Regions from separate parts of the Ruminococcus sp. RTP21484sp1_RTP21281st1_A8_RTP21281_210402 genome, predicted to be linked through region 2. Evidence: riboswitches for the same ligand, from Rfam matches in the RefSeq annotation. Region 2 holds a riboswitch; the other holds the start of a gene.
What was found. A riboswitch is a leader RNA that binds a small molecule or an ion and turns the genes downstream of it on or off. The one in region 2 is predicted to bind thiamine pyrophosphate.

Region 1: another riboswitch for thiamine pyrophosphate. It lies ahead of AB5170_RS16610 (thiamine-binding protein); the one in region 2 lies ahead of thiD (bifunctional hydroxymethylpyrimidine kinase/phosphomethylpyrimidine kinase).

The regions. Positions count from the first base shown of each region.
Region 1 covers NZ_JBCPGE010000039.1:18,311-25,976, forward strand. Annotated here, with positions in the region: gene AB5170_RS16590 (Na+/H+ antiporter NhaC family protein) at 1-99, opposite strand, end outside; gene AB5170_RS16595 (ABC transporter ATP-binding protein) at 277-1,029, opposite strand; gene AB5170_RS16600 (ABC transporter substrate-binding protein) at 1,144-2,151, opposite strand; gene AB5170_RS16605 (ABC transporter permease) at 2,144-2,926, opposite strand; gene AB5170_RS16610 (thiamine-binding protein) at 2,895-3,191, opposite strand; TPP riboswitch at 3,338-3,444, opposite strand; gene AB5170_RS16615 (NUDIX domain-containing protein) at 3,649-4,155, opposite strand; gene AB5170_RS16620 (AAA family ATPase) at 4,246-5,730, opposite strand; gene AB5170_RS16625 (YkgJ family cysteine cluster protein) at 6,182-6,853, opposite strand; gene AB5170_RS16630 (DNA topoisomerase III) at 7,069-7,666, opposite strand, start outside.
Region 2 covers NZ_JBCPGE010000076.1:5,126-12,791, reverse strand. Annotated here, with positions in the region: gene AB5170_RS21670 (AraC family transcriptional regulator) at 24-1,001, shown strand; gene AB5170_RS21665 (alpha-glucosidase) at 1,155-2,831, shown strand; TPP riboswitch at 2,903-3,008, shown strand; gene thiD (bifunctional hydroxymethylpyrimidine kinase/phosphomethylpyrimidine kinase) at 3,211-4,053, shown strand; gene cytX (putative hydroxymethylpyrimidine transporter CytX) at 4,055-5,230, shown strand; gene AB5170_RS21650 (alpha-L-fucosidase) at 5,465-6,787, opposite strand; gene AB5170_RS21645 (M28 family metallopeptidase) at 6,812-7,666, opposite strand, start outside.

The DNA.
Region 1 (7,666 bases), on a different contig from region 2:
CAGGCCATACTCAAATAATATGCCAAGCCCCAGATACAAAACAACAAACACTACTATAGGAAGCAGTGCTTTTCCATTTCTTTTTTCATTTTTCCTCATCCTACATTTTTCTCCTTCTTCGTTATAGTACTAATAGTACCATTTTTGTGCCGGCTTCACAATAGCACGTCAACTGGATATTTTACATAAAAAGTCCCGGCAGGCTTCTGCTTCTGAGCGCTCAAACTCAGGTAGTATGAAACCTGCCGGGAAGTTTTATTTTCATCAACCGAAAAACTACAGCTTGCTAATAATCTGTCTCTTATATTCCAAAAATTCTTCTGACAATGCAAAATCCGCTGCCCTGGGTTTTCTCTCCTGGATCACGATCTCATCTTTGATGGTTCCCGGAGTTCCGTTCAGGATGTAAATCCGGTCGGACAAAAGAATGGCCTCGTCAATATCATGGGTGATAAACAAGGTAGACAGATCAATATGCTGCATAACTTCCAGATACCATTTATGCACGCTGGCCTTTGTCAATGTATCCAGTGCACTGAAAGGCTCATCCAGAAGGGCAACTCCGCTGGAACTTAAATAGGTTCGAAGCAAAGCCGCACGCTGACGCATACCACCGGACAGCTGGCTTGGATACTGATACTGGGTGCCTTCCAGACCAAATTCTGCAAAAAGCGGATTGGCCTTTTCCCTGGCTTCTGCTTTCTTCACGCCTTTCAGTACAAGGGGAAGTGCTACATTGTCGATCACTTTCTTGTGGGGAAGGAGAAGATCCTTCTGCAGCATGTAACTGATGCTTCCAGGTGTGGAAGTCACATCCTGATCTTTCAGATAGACCTTTCCTTCATCAGGTGGGATAATACCGGAAAGCACATTGAACAATGTGGTCTTTCCGGAACCGCTGACTCCCAGAAGGGAAACCAGTTCCCCCTGCTCCAGATAAATGGAAATGTCCTCCAAAACTTTTTTTTCACCGTATGTTTTTGAAATATGTTCTGCTCGTAAAATTACTTTATTTTGTTCTGATGACATATTCGTTCCTTATACACAGTGCTACTTCTATAACCAGTTCCATTTTCCGCAAAAATCGGGGTAAATTTTCCTGACAGAATAGCTCTATGCGTTAATTTCTTTCTCTTTCATTCCTTACTGTGGAAGATACTCGTTAGAAAATCCGACTCCAGTAAGATCCTTGTCGCAAAGCTGGTTCTCATACAGCCATTTGTAGAATGCATTCCATCTGTCTGCATCAATTACGCCCCAGCTTTCTGCATCGTCAATGTATTTTGTGGAAAGGAATTCCTGACTCTTCTTTACAAGATCTTCAGCATCCTTCAGAGAGCCTGTATTATCGCCGTCAATGAGGATCTGTGCTGCCTCATCCGGATTCTCTGCTGCAAACTCATATCCCTTTGCAGTTGCTTCCATAAATGCTTTCGCCTGATCCGGATTCTCAGCAAGATAGTCGTTATTTGCAATGATAACCGGTGTGTAGTAGTCAAATACAGGGTTGATATCAGAGAATGCAAAATAGTCGCAGTCTACACCTTCTACGTCAGCATTGATTCCGCCCCAGCCCTGGAATACCCAGATGGCATCCGTCTGATTGGCAGCAAGTGCTGCTGGCTCATCTGTAATATCATTAGGGATCAGGGTAACCTGGCTGAAATCTCCGCCTTCGCCGTTTACAACATTTTCCAGCATAGCAAGCTCGATTGGAGAATCCCATGTGGAATAGGTTTTTCCGGTAAGTCCGGCTGGTTTGTCAATTCCGTCACCTTTTCGGGAAAGGATTCCGGAGGTATTGTGCTGAATGATTCCTGCAACTGCTGTGATTCCAAGAGGCTCGTCAAGTGCAAGGGAAGCAGCCATGGTATCCTGAGCCTCGATCGCAAACTGAGCCTGACCTGCTGCGCACATAAGGGCTGCACCATTTTCCGGTGGCTGAACGATTTCCACATCAAGACCAGCTTCTTCGTAGTAGCCTTTTGCCTGTGCTACATAAAGTCCGGTGTGGTTGGTATTCGGTGTCCAGTCCAGGCAGAATGTGATTTTCTCCTGTGCACCATCTTCTGCGTATACACCGGTAGGAACTGCAAGCACCATAGCTGCCGCTGCAACTGGTGCGATTACTTTTTTCAAATTCTTATTCATGATTTTTCTCCTTTTCTACCTGCAGCCATGGCATTGTGATCCGGCTGACAATATTTACTGCCAGAAGAAGTAAAAGACTGATGATCACAATGAAGATAATGACTGCAAACATTTTATCAAAAGAATATGCTTTTTTTACACGGGTCATATAAACACCAAGTCCGTTAAATCCACCCAGCCACTCAGAAACAACTGCTCCTACAACTGCGTAGGAAGCAGATATTTTCAGCCCGGAAAAAAACTGGGGCAAAGCACCTGGAAATTTCACATGGCGGAAAATCTGTGCCCGGCTGGCTCCCATGGCCTTCATCAGACGAATGGCATCCGGATCCACACTTTTATATCCATCCAGCAGTCCGATTGTAATTGGGAAAAAAGTGGTGATCACAACCAGAGTGATCTTCGGTGCCATTCCAAATCCCATCCAAAGCACCAGAATTGGCGCAATGGCAATGGTCGGTATGGTCTGTGTAATGATCATGATCGGATAAAATGCCTGATCCATTACACGGAACCGATCCATCATAGTTGCAAACACAAATGCCAGCGCGATTCCAATGAGAAGTCCGTAAAAGGATTCCAGCAAAGTGAATTTCGCATGGAAAAGTATGGTTGGCAGATCGCCAAACAGGGCTGTCAGCACTGCTACCGGAGATGGAAGCATGTAGGAGGGAACAATTCCCGAAATGCTTACCACTTCCCAGCCAAGCAGAATCACGGCCATGGCTGCAATTGAAGGGATCTTACTGGTGATGTTTGGTAACTTTCTTTTCAATGGTAAGTACATCCCCTTCTGGTTTGTATGCAATTTTAACATATACGCTCATAGCCTTGCAGCCTGCGCGCTCAGCTACATGCTGACACTCTTTTACAATGTCCATCAGCTGGTCATAATCACCTTCAATGGTGGTCTCAAATGGTCCTACATAATAGTTCAGACCAGTGGATCTGATGTAGGCGATTACCTCGTCTACAATGCGGATAACTTCCTCTTCATCCTGTACATTTGGCAGTACCTGAATTGCTACACTTGCGTTCATTTTCTTTTCCTCCTATTTTCTGTCCCATAAACAGGACTTTGTAATAAAAATCGAATAAGAACCATTCTTGAAACTGTGACGGAACTGAACAGGCTCTGTCAGTCAGTATAAAAAAAAGAGCACCTGCCATCCAGACAAATGCTCCTACTTACATCGTTAAACACTTCCTACACTGGCATGATCCAACAGGTTAAAAGGGTCTAAGGACTACCTTACTCTCAGCTTCTCAATTGAAACTCCCCTGGTCTTTATTCAGATTTCGTTGCTTATTATAATACACCTTTCTTCAAATTACAAGAAACTATTTTTATCTCAATTATATTTTACATACCCTTAACAGAATTGTACTGCTCGCAGTCTGACCAGCAAGCTCTAATTAATATTCCCATTTCATCAGAATTCGTTAAAAAAATCCCCCTGCATATCACAGTTATTTCCTGCAGAATATATAATAAATCTATAGATTCTCAAAAGCAGCCTGAATACTGTCATAGTGCAGGAATTTTCCCTGGGCTGCAAATTCCTTGATCTGATTCAGGGTGGCAAACATGTGGCCGTCTGTCTCTTCTTCCTGAAGATGTAGATCTTCTTCTTTCACATCCATCACAAAGCGGTAAACATCTACGAAATAGTTGTCTCCCTCCCCTGGATTCTCTCTTTTGTAAGTAAAAAGATAGCCGCCCTGCGCACCGCTTACATCAAGGCCTGTCTCTTCTTTCACTTCGCGGAGTACAGCATCATAAGAAGATTCCCCTGCCTGTGCTGCACCACCGGAAACCTCCCACCAGCCTGGTGCCCAGGCTTTTGTCATCACACGTTTGGTAATGAGAAACGTACCATCTGGTCTTGCCACTACTCCAAGTACGGTGAGATGGTATTCTCCGTCCTTTAAACACCAGTCGTTTCGTTTCATGGTACGGCCGGTAGGTCTCTTGTTAATATCATAGATATCCCAGAATTCCATTTTATCACTCCTGTTATATTTTTCTCATGTATATTCTCGTTTCATTCTTGTTTCGCAAATATTGTTATCATATGCAATATTTTACTTTTTCTATTTCAGCAGTTCCTCCACCATCTCTCTGGTATACTCTACCTTCTCTACATGGTTGACCTCGATCTGATACAGTGCATTTGCCGCAATGTGCTCTGCTGCCTGCTCCAGATCACGAATGCCTGAAGTATTGGAATAACGCTGGATGATTGCCTCCAGCGCACCCTCTGTGATAATGCACTCACTCTCTTCCATATGCATTCTCTTAAGAACCTTCGGAAGAGAGAATCTGGAAAAGATCACTTTCTTCTCCTCAGCTGTGTAGTCCGGAATATCAATTACTGCGAATCTGGACATCAGCGGTGCACTGATCTGGTCACGGTCATTTGCAGTAGCAATTGGATACACACCACCAGTTGGGATCATACACTCCATATAGTTATCTGTAAATCCAAGGTTGTCCAGAAGCGTAAGAAGTACATCTGCCGGATTTCCATTTCCTTTGCCGGAATTTGCCTTATCAAGCTCGTTAATAATAAATACCAGATTAGAGGCACCAGCCATGGAAAATGCCTCCATAATAATTCCGGGCTTTGCATTTGCGTAAATACGGGGGCTTCCGGTAAGCTGCTTAGAGTCGTTAATTGAGCTCATGTCCAGCGTAGTCCACGGAAGTTTCAGGATTCTTGCAACTGCATAGGCTATCTGGGATTTGCCAGTACCGGCAGGTCCGATCAGAAGAAGTCCGTAGGCCGGAAGGGTATGTGTACGGTTGATCTGGATAATCGTCTCGATAATACGTTGTTTCACACGCTCCATTCCATAAAGCTCTTCATCCAGGATTCTCCTTGCCTCAACAGGATCGATTGCTTCAAAATAATTGTTCTTCCACTGGATATTCAACATAATAGAAAGAGCCCTCTGTGCATGATGGCGCTCTTCCTGAGAAACTTCACTGGATCTTGCCACTGCCAGATTTCTTCTGGTCCAGAGTCTGATATTATCCGGCAGTGTTTTGCCTGCGCAGGTCATAAAATCGGTAATACTCTGAATGCTGGTAAGCTTCATCTCATCACCGTTTTCCTCCTGTTCCTCATCCTCTTCTGCCTCAGCAGGTGCATTACTCTCCAGAAGTCTCTCAATCATAAACTGCAGAAAGCCATCCTCTGCAGAAAGCTTTGTGCCGCCGCCAAAAGCAGTTTCGCGAATGCGGTATACCGCATATCCGTCCTCCCTGTTAGTACCAGACAAACGTACATTGATCCTGCTGTCTCCCAGCCATTTCAAAAGACTGGTAAATCTGGAATCAATTTTCACCACATCTGCTGTATGGTTACCGTCTTCTTCCTTAAAATCAAAAGCAGTACGGTTTACCGGATTGGTAAACACACCGCAGGAATGATGTTTCCACTGTCTCTCTTTATTGTCAAGCACCATGATCGGCTGCTCCGGTGAAGGCTTCGTATGGCTGCTGTGAAATGTTGTGTAAGTACACTTTGCCTCCGCTTTGCTTGCAGAAGCACCGCTGAAATCAAATACTGGCATAGCTTTTTCCTCTTTCCTGTGTATTTAAAGGGATATATTTCTCTAATTTCTCTTACCTACTATAACAACATTTTTCTCTAATGTCCAGAATGAGTTGGCCTGTTTCATAATGCAGCATTGTCTTGTATTATTGTTCACTTTGTGACCAGTAACTATCTTATTTTTTATATATCTTGGCATTTCTTAGTTTTTTACAAAAAATCTCTTGCCAAAATGGAGAAATTCGTGTATTCTATTATACGGACTACTTTTCAACAATTTGATTTTCACTTAACATTTGATATATATTTCTGATTTTTAGTGCGCAGACACCATAGTCCCTCCCAAAGCTTCTAATGGAATACTGCAATCTAAAAATAAAAGACTCCCGGGCGCTCTAGAGCGTGTCTGAAAAAACTTTCTGTAAGATTTTTCAAACAGGCTCAAGTGTTCCGGGAGTTTTTCAATTCATTTATGCCAGACTTAACAGCTGCTTTCCTTCTGTCAGTCTTTCTTCAAACTGCTCATAGAAATCTCTGCCCACTTCATATGTTTTCATATAAAAACGATTCACCACATATAAATTCAGATTTTTGATCAGCTGGGCATCTGTGGCATTATAAAGAACCTCCTGCACATCCAGCAAAAAATAATGCCAGTCAGCTACAAACTTTTCATACTGGCGAAGATCCGGAGTGTCGATCCATTTCTTTACCTTGATCTTGCTCCGGCTTGTCTTCTTACATTCATGGATCTGCAGAAAATACTTAAATCCTCCATTTTCATAGAAACGTCCCAATGGGAAAAGTCTGCAGAACCCAGGACGGAAGTCATGAATGCTGCACCGTCCCTGTTCATTCAGGAAAACACAGCATTGGTTTTTTCCACTCATGCAAAGATGAGGCAGAATATTCCCATCCATGGCATCGAACTGGATCAGCCCGGTGCTTACCAGTTCCTGTGGTGTTTTTCCCAGATTCGTACACAGACGGTACACATCCATGGGATCCAGCACAACTGAGTCCCCCATACCCTCACAGCAGTCATGACAGCCCGCACAATCCTGACAGTCTGCCTTTACCATATCATTTAATTCATAAAGTCTTCCGTCGGAAATCTCTTCCAAAGATACTTCTCGGCGCATATGCAAATTCCTCTTTCTTTTATTTTTTTGTAGACAAACATGGTTACGGTTCACTTCGCGATGCACTGAAATCATGCATTTTCAAGATTTCCCGCTGAGATTCCCCATTTTTCTGTAAACGATATTCACCAAAAACACCCCGCGGGACATTGCCAGTGAACAGTAATATAACATGCTGCCATCAACAGCATCTCCGTATTATCTATCCTCTGTATTTACAACTTAATTCCAGACAATGCCTGTGCAAAAGCATTATTCACCGGCTCATTTGCCTCTTTCTGCTGCCTGCGCAGATAGTTCTGCACGTCACGCTTGCCTACTCCTGCGCCCTCTTTCTGGCGTCTTGCCTGGAACGCGGAAAGCTTCTCTTTATAACCGCACTGGCAGACAAACGTCTCTTCCTTACCTTTCACATACATTTCCATACGTTTATGGCATTTTGGACAACGGGCATTGGTAGTGCGGGAAATCGTTTCACGGTAGCCGCACTCCCGGTCCTGGCATACCAGCATTTTGCTGTTTTTTCCATTGACAGCCAGAAGTTTTTTGCCGCACTGCGGACATACTTTATTTGTAAGATTGTCGTGGCGGAACGTGCCCTCCCCGGTTTTGATCTCATCTACAATTTCACAGGTATAGTCACGGATTTGGTGAAGAAAATCCCCCTGACGTATCCTGCCTTTTGCAATCTGGGAAAGCTTCATCTCCCAGTCAGCTGTGAGCTCAGGCTTTTTCAGGTCTTCCGGCACCAGCTCCAGAAGCTGTTTTGCCTTTGAGGTAATATGGATCTCATTGCCTTTTTTCTCCATCATA
Region 2 (7,666 bases):
CTTTCCCCAGTTTGGAGGTTTCTATGTATCAACAGCAATCACCAGCATTAAAAGAAACAAATCCTCATGGCTCCCAGGCTTTTCCCTGTGCTTTTTACCGTTTAAAACTAAGCGGACACGGAATCCTGGTCAAGCACCATTGGCACGAGGAGGTCGAGATTATTTACTTTCCCGGTGGAACCTTCACCTTAGATATTAATATGGAAACATTTGATGTATCTTCAGAATGTTTTTATTTTATTAATCCCGGCGAACTGCACAGCATACGTGCACGCTCAAAAGAAGTCTCCATGGAATACGCTGTCGTTTTCCAACCGGAACTGCTCTGCTCTCCTTTTTACGATACGGTTCAGACTCAGCTTGTCCAGCCATTGCAAAACGGACGTCTGATTTTTCCAAGATGTATTTCTGCAAACCATCCTGTTTTTCCTATTATAAAGGAGCAGTTCCAGAACATCACTAACGCATTTTACCGCTGCAGCTTTTCTGAACAATTGGAAGAGCTTCATGATTCCTTACATATAAATTTATTCCGCGCTTCTGGAAATGCCATTGTCGGCCTGGCAGATCAGCTTCTGATCAAGGCTTCCCTGTTAAATATTTTTGCAGATTTTTCCAATCGCCAGCTTTTTTCCCAGACTGAAAAATCTGATGACCACAGGGTCGAGACCATAAAAACCACAATCACTTACATCCGCGACCATTACCAGGAAAAAATTTATATCCGCGATCTGGCATCCCTGATCGGACTCAATGAGCAATACTTTTGCCGTTTTTTTAAAAAAGCAATCGGCATGTCTCCCATAGAATACCTGAATGAATATCGCATCCGCCAGGCAGTACGTTTATTAAAAGACAGCAGTCTTCCAGTGACCGAGATATGTCTGGACTGTGGTTATAACAATATGGGGAATTTTCTCAGAGAATTTCGCAAATATACAGGAACCACACCTCTGCAATATCGGAAACACAGCCAGGGGATTGAGAATCCTTCCTTATAAAACACGCTTGCCCCCCTATGTACGAAATGATTTTCCAAACAATCTCTGGTCAAAATTTCGTATTTTTTAATCAAATTAAGGGAAGTATTTTCTTTTTCATGTATGTATAATGTACTTAGTTCAAAGATAATCATTATATATAAGGAGACATAAATGAATAGCACGAAAAAAAAATGGTGGCAGGATAAAGTAGCCTATCAGATTTATCCGAAAAGCTTTTATGACACAAACGGTGATGGAATCGGCGATCTGCCGGGAATTATTGAGAAACTGGATTATTTAAAGGAGCTGGGGGTTGACATTGTCTGGCTTTCCCCCTGCTATCGCTCCCCTCTTGCCGACCAGGGATACGATATTTCCGATTATTACGACATTGACCCGCGATTCGGAACTATGGAGGATATGGACCGCCTTATCGCAGAAGCAAAGAAGCGGGACATGTATATTGTCATGGATCTGGTTGTAAACCACTGCTCTGATGAGCACGAATGGTTTAAAAAAGCCTGTAAAGATCCGGATGGAAAATACGGCCGTTTCTTCTATTTAAGAGACAAAGAAGATGGTAAGCTTCCTACTAACTGGCGCTCCTATTTCGGAGGTTCGGTATGGGAGGATCTGCCTGGCACCAACAAACAGTACCTTCATGTTTTTCATAAAAAGCAGCCTGACCTGAACTGGGAAAATCCAGAGCTCCGTGAGGAAGTATATAAAAATATTAACTGGTGGCTGGACAAGGGTCTTGGCGGTTTCCGCATTGATGCTATCATTAATATCAAAAAAGCTCTTCCTATGCATGATTATGAGCCTGATCGTGAGGACGGACTCTGCAGCATCAATAAAATGCTGGAGGAAGCTACCGGAATCGGAGAATTTCTTGGAGAAATGCGTGACCGCACCTTCAAGCCTCACGATGCTTTTTCCGTAGGTGAGGTTTTCAACGCAAAAGACGAAGAGCTCCCGGATTTTATTGGAAACAATGGTTATTTTTCTTCTATGTTCGACTTTAACGAAACCATTTTCGGAGGTTCTGAAAAAGGCTGGTACGATTGCAAAGAAATCACACCTGACGACTACAAGCGCTGCTGTTTTGAGACACAGGCCAAAATGGGGGATTTCGGATTCGTTTCCAATATTATCGAGAATCATGACGAACCTCGCGGTGTCAGTCACTATATTCCAGAAGGTGATTGCTGTGACACAAGCAAAAAAATGCTGGCAGCATTGAATTTCATGCTTCGTGGACTTCCCTTTATTTATCAGGGACAGGAGCTTGGCATGGAAAATATCCCGTTCAAATCAATTGACGAGGTAGATGATATTTCAACTCTGGATGAATATAAAGTTGCACTTGACGCCGGACTTACCCCGGAAGCAGCTTTGAAAGCTGTTGCCCGCCGCAGCCGCGACAATGCCCGTACCCCCATGCAGTGGACTGGTGAGGAAAATGCCGGATTTACAGCTGGTACACCGTGGCTTCGGGTAAATTCCAATTATACCGCAATTAATGTGGAAAAAGAGACGATTGATCCAAATTCCGTACTTAATTTCTATAAGAAACTGATCGCTCTTCGCAAGGATCCGGAATATAAAGAAACCGTTGTGTATGGTGCTCTGGAGCCCTTTATGGAAGACCGGCATAATTTAATGGCATACTACCGTAAAGGAGATAAAACTTTACTTGTGGTTGGCAATTATCAGTGGGATGAGCAGGAAATTACACTTCCATCAGAATGCAAAAAGGTGCTGATCAATAACTACCCGGATATGGTTCTGGATGGAAATTCAGTTAAGCTGCATGGATATCAGGTGCTGGTTGTGGAGTTAGCGTAAACGATTTTCACGCTTGGTATTTATTGTATTCCAACACCTTATTGACAATTTTTCCCATTATTACTATAATAACAAAAGAACAGGGGAGCTTGTACACAGGCTGAGAGGAAATTGTGAATTTCGACCCTATTACCTGATGCGGATAATGCCGCCGTAGGAAGTCATCATGGGTTTGATTTTTTTCGGAGACACCTCATTGGGGTGTCTCTTTTTTCATATGGCAGCAATGCAGCGTTCGGCTGGGGGCACCACTTTCGGACGCTATATAAAATTAATGCATACATAACAACAGTGCCGGTTTGTAAAAAGATTTTTTCACGTTATAACTCATAACTCGTGGAAACTGCTTCAAACAAGGCCAAGAGAAAGGAAGAAAATTATGAGAACAGCATTAACAATCGCTGGAAGTGACTCCAGCGGAGGCGCCGGTATCCAGGCTGATATCAAGACAATGATCAGCAATGGAGTATATGCCATGAGTGCGATTACCGCACTTACCGCACAGAATACTACCGGTGTAACAGGTATTATGGAAGCAACGCCAGAATTTCTGGCCGACCAGCTGGATAATATTTTTACAGATATTTATCCGGATGCAGTGAAGATTGGAATGGTATCTTCCAGCGCATTGATTGAAACCATTGCGAAAAAACTTCGCCAGTATGAAGCAAAGAACATTGTAGTAGACCCGGTTATGGTCGCTACAAGCGGAGCCAAGCTGATCAATGATGAAGCCATTGAAGCCCTTAAAAGTCAGCTTCTTCCAATGGCCACAGTCCTGACACCGAATATTCCGGAGGCAGAGGTTCTGTCCGGAATGAAAATAGAAACTGCCGAGGATATGATCAAAGCCGCTGCTGCCATCGGGGAGAAATACAGCTGTGCAGTGCTTTGCAAGGGTGGTCATCAGCTGAATGACGCTAATGACCTTCTGTGGCGCAAAGGCGATTACAAATGGTTCCAGGGAAAGCGGATCAACAATCCAAACACTCACGGAACAGGATGTACCTTATCCAGTGCCATTGCTTCTAATCTGGCAAAGGGATTTGACCTGGATACTTCCGTGGAGAGGGCAAAGAAATATATTTCCGGAGCACTTGCTGCTATGCTGGATCTTGGAAAAGGCAGTGGTCCTATGGATCACGGATTTGCAATAAAAAATGAATTCACACTGTCACATGACGAGATTACGGCAGAAGCCGCTGATAAGGAGGCAAAATAACATGACTGAAAAACGTACTTCCATTTTTGAAAACGGCCTGATCTGGTTTGGCGCTGGTGTTTCCCTGGCGGAAATCCTCACCGGAACCTATTTTGCCTCACTTGGCTTTGGAAAAGGTCTTCTTGCCATTATCATCGGACATATTATTGGCTGTACCATGCTTTTCCTCGCCGGAGTGATCGGCGGAAAAACACGCCGCAGTGCAATGGAAACCGTAAAAATGAGCTTTGGGGAAAAGGGCGGGATTTTCTTCTCCTTCCTGAATGTACTTCAGCTGGTTGGCTGGACTGCTATTATGATCTACGACGGAGCTCTGGCCGCAAACGGTGTGTTACATACCGGAAGCTGGGTATGGTGTCTGGTAATCGGTGCACTGATCGTACTGTGGATTTTTATCGGCATCACAAACCTTGGAAAAATCAACACCATCGCTATGGCAGCACTTTTTATCCTTACACTGGTACTCTGCAAGCTCATCTTCTTTGATGGCGGGACTGCACTTGCCATTGGCGAGGAAGCCATGTCCTTTGGTGCTGCGGTTGAGCTTTCTGTTGCAATGCCACTGTCCTGGCTGCCGCTGATCAGTGATTATACCCGCGAGGCGAAGGAGCCAGTGAAAGCAACTGCTGTAAGCTCTATTGTTTACGGTCTTGTAAGCTGCTGGATGTATGTAATCGGTATGGGTGCAGCGATTTATACCGGTGAATCCGACATTGCTCAGATTATGGTGAAAGCCGGACTGGGAATTGCAGGCCTTCTGATCATTGTATTTTCCACTGTTACCACCACATTCCTGGATGCTTACTCCGCCGGAATTTCATCTGAATCTGTATTTTCCAAAATTAATGGAAAATATGCCGCAATTGCCGTAACCATCATCGGAACAATTGCTGCAATTGTATATCCAATGGACAACATTACCGATTTCCTGTATCTCATCGGTTCTGTATTTGCACCGATGATTGCCATTCAGATTGCCGATTTCTTCCTTCTGAAGCGTGCTGACAGCCTGGGCGAAGCGGTTGACATAACAAATGCGGTAATCTGGGTGATCGGATTTGTGCTGTACCGAATTTTAATGAGAATTGATATTCCTGTGGGAAATACACTGCCAGATATGGTGGTTACCATTCTCATTTGTATGATCGTGCGAAATGTTTTAAAGAGTAAAAAATAGACTTTCACTTTAGAGTGTATTGGATAAAAGGCTTTCTGCAAGATGTGCTTCGCAATTTGCAGGAATGATTTTTCAAACACGCTCTAGCTTTCGTATAAACACTACTCGGTTCAGGAAAGTGCCAGAGATGGGCTTTCTTATAAATCCAAAAAGGGGCTGCCATTTCCCGGCAGTCCCTTTCTGTTTATTTCTGTTTATTTCTGTTTATTTCTTTTTATATCTGCTTATATCTGTTTATTCTTCAGTTTCTTCCAGCGTTACTTCCACAACCGTATCCCGATCATCCGGAAGCGGGTAGCTGTCGCAGGTGTCAGCGTTGAGGAAGAAGAACTGATTCTGGGAGTATTCCTTCAGGTTCCAGTAATCCGTAAGCTTTACCTCGGAATTGTCGGAAAGACGGCGGAGTTTTTTGATCTTGCCGTGGATTCCGGTGAGAGGGATTGCTCCTGCCTGGGGCTCCATAACGTGGGCGTAGATCTTATTTCCGTTGCGGGTGTAACGGCCCCATTCCGGTTTATCGATTTCAGCATAGCCACAGCCGTAGATGCTCTTGGAGTTCTCGTCCATCCACTCTCCTACTTCTTCCAGAATCTTCACAGACTCCTTCGGAATACGGCCTTTTGCATCAGGCCCCACATTCAGGAGCAGGTTGCCGCCCTTGCTGACACACTCAACCAGCATGTGGATGACCATTTCAGCTGATTTATAATGACGGTCACTGGAGGAATAGCCCCAATTGTTATTCAGGGTCAGGCAGGCTTCCCATGGTACCGGATTACCAAGCTCATTGCGGATTCCTGCTGGTGGGATCATCTGCTCCGGAGATGCGAAATCACCGGAATATTCGGTAGGATTTGCAGTAAGGATAGAACCGGAATCCTCAGCACTGCCCTCCAGACGGTTATCAATGATCAGCCAGGGCTGGATGGAACGCACCATGGAAATCAGCTCCTGGGCTTTCCATTTGTCGCACTTCATATCGCCGTAGGAGAAGTCGAACCACATCAGATCCAGCTTACCATAATTGGTAAGAAGCTCTTTGATCTGCCCAAACATAAATTCCAGATAGCGGTCGAAATCGCGGTTTTCATTGGAGCATTCCGGATGGTTGCGCATTGGATGGTGCATATCCCCATAGTGTGGGAAATCCGGGTGGCGCCAGTCTATAATAGAAAAATACAGACCTACTTTGATTCCTTCTGCACGGAATGCCTCCAGGAACTCTTTTACCAGGTCTTTGTGGCAGGCTGCGTTCATGGAATTGTAGTCAGTAAGTTTGGTGTCAAAAAGGCAGAAGCCGTCGTGGTGTTTGGCTGTGAGCACAGCATATTTCATGCCCGCCTTTTTCGCAAGACGCGCCCACTCTCTTGGGTTGTAATTCTCAGCTGTGAACTCTTCTGTGAGATGGCAGTAGTCCTCATGTGGAATCTGCTCCATGCTGCGCACCCATTCTCCTCTGGCAGGGATTGCATAAAGTCCCCAGTGAATAAACATGCCGAAACGGGCGTCACGGTACCATTCGGTACGTTTTGTTCTTTCTTCGATTACTTTGTTCATTTTATAATGTCCTTTCCTGTAACATTAGGCAAAATACTTTTCCAGTTCTCTCTTCATATCCTCTGGAATTTCCCGTTCAAAGGAAAGTTCTGGCTCGTTTGCCACCCATGCAGCTGCTGTGCAGAGAGTTTTCGCCCCTTCTTCCAGTGCGCGAGGAGATATATATTCTACTGTATCGTGTCTTGTATGCATGCCAAAGCCGTCACGGTTTAAGGTAAGCGCTGGCACACCTTTCCATGCGAAAGTATTGGAATCGCTGGCCCAGACCTGATTTTTGATGGTAACACCCAGCTGATTTTCTTCCATGAGGTTTTTCAGTTCTGCACAGACAGTCGGATCTGCAGTTACTCCCAGAACGTTTCCTCCCAGGAGCTGCCCTGCCAGGTCTACATTCAGATTAAACACATGGCTGCTCATTTCTCCTTCATGGGATTTCACATAATTCTGGCTTCCAACCAACCCTTTTTCCTCGGAGCCAAACCAGATGAACTCCATAGTTCTGGCTGGTCTGTGCTCTGCGAAATGATGAAAAGCTTCCATCACCATGGCTCCGCCGGACATATTGTCATATGCACCAGGGCCTTCCGGAACAGAATCATAATGAGCCGTTACCGTAACGATTTCTTCTGGAAAATCAGTTCCCAGAATGCGTACTGCCACATTGGCGGAATTGCGGGAAATCTCGCTCTGCTGAATGTTCAGGCAGCACTGAGATGCCTGTTTTTCCACGATTTCCACTGCATCCAGGTAATGGACAGATGCGCCTGGAAGATCACCTGCCTTGCGGCGGTACTGGGTTGGAATCCGGTCTTCCCCCTGATCCAGCGGCGTGCCGCATACGGTTACAAAGCCAAGTGCACCTGCTGCTTTTATTTTATT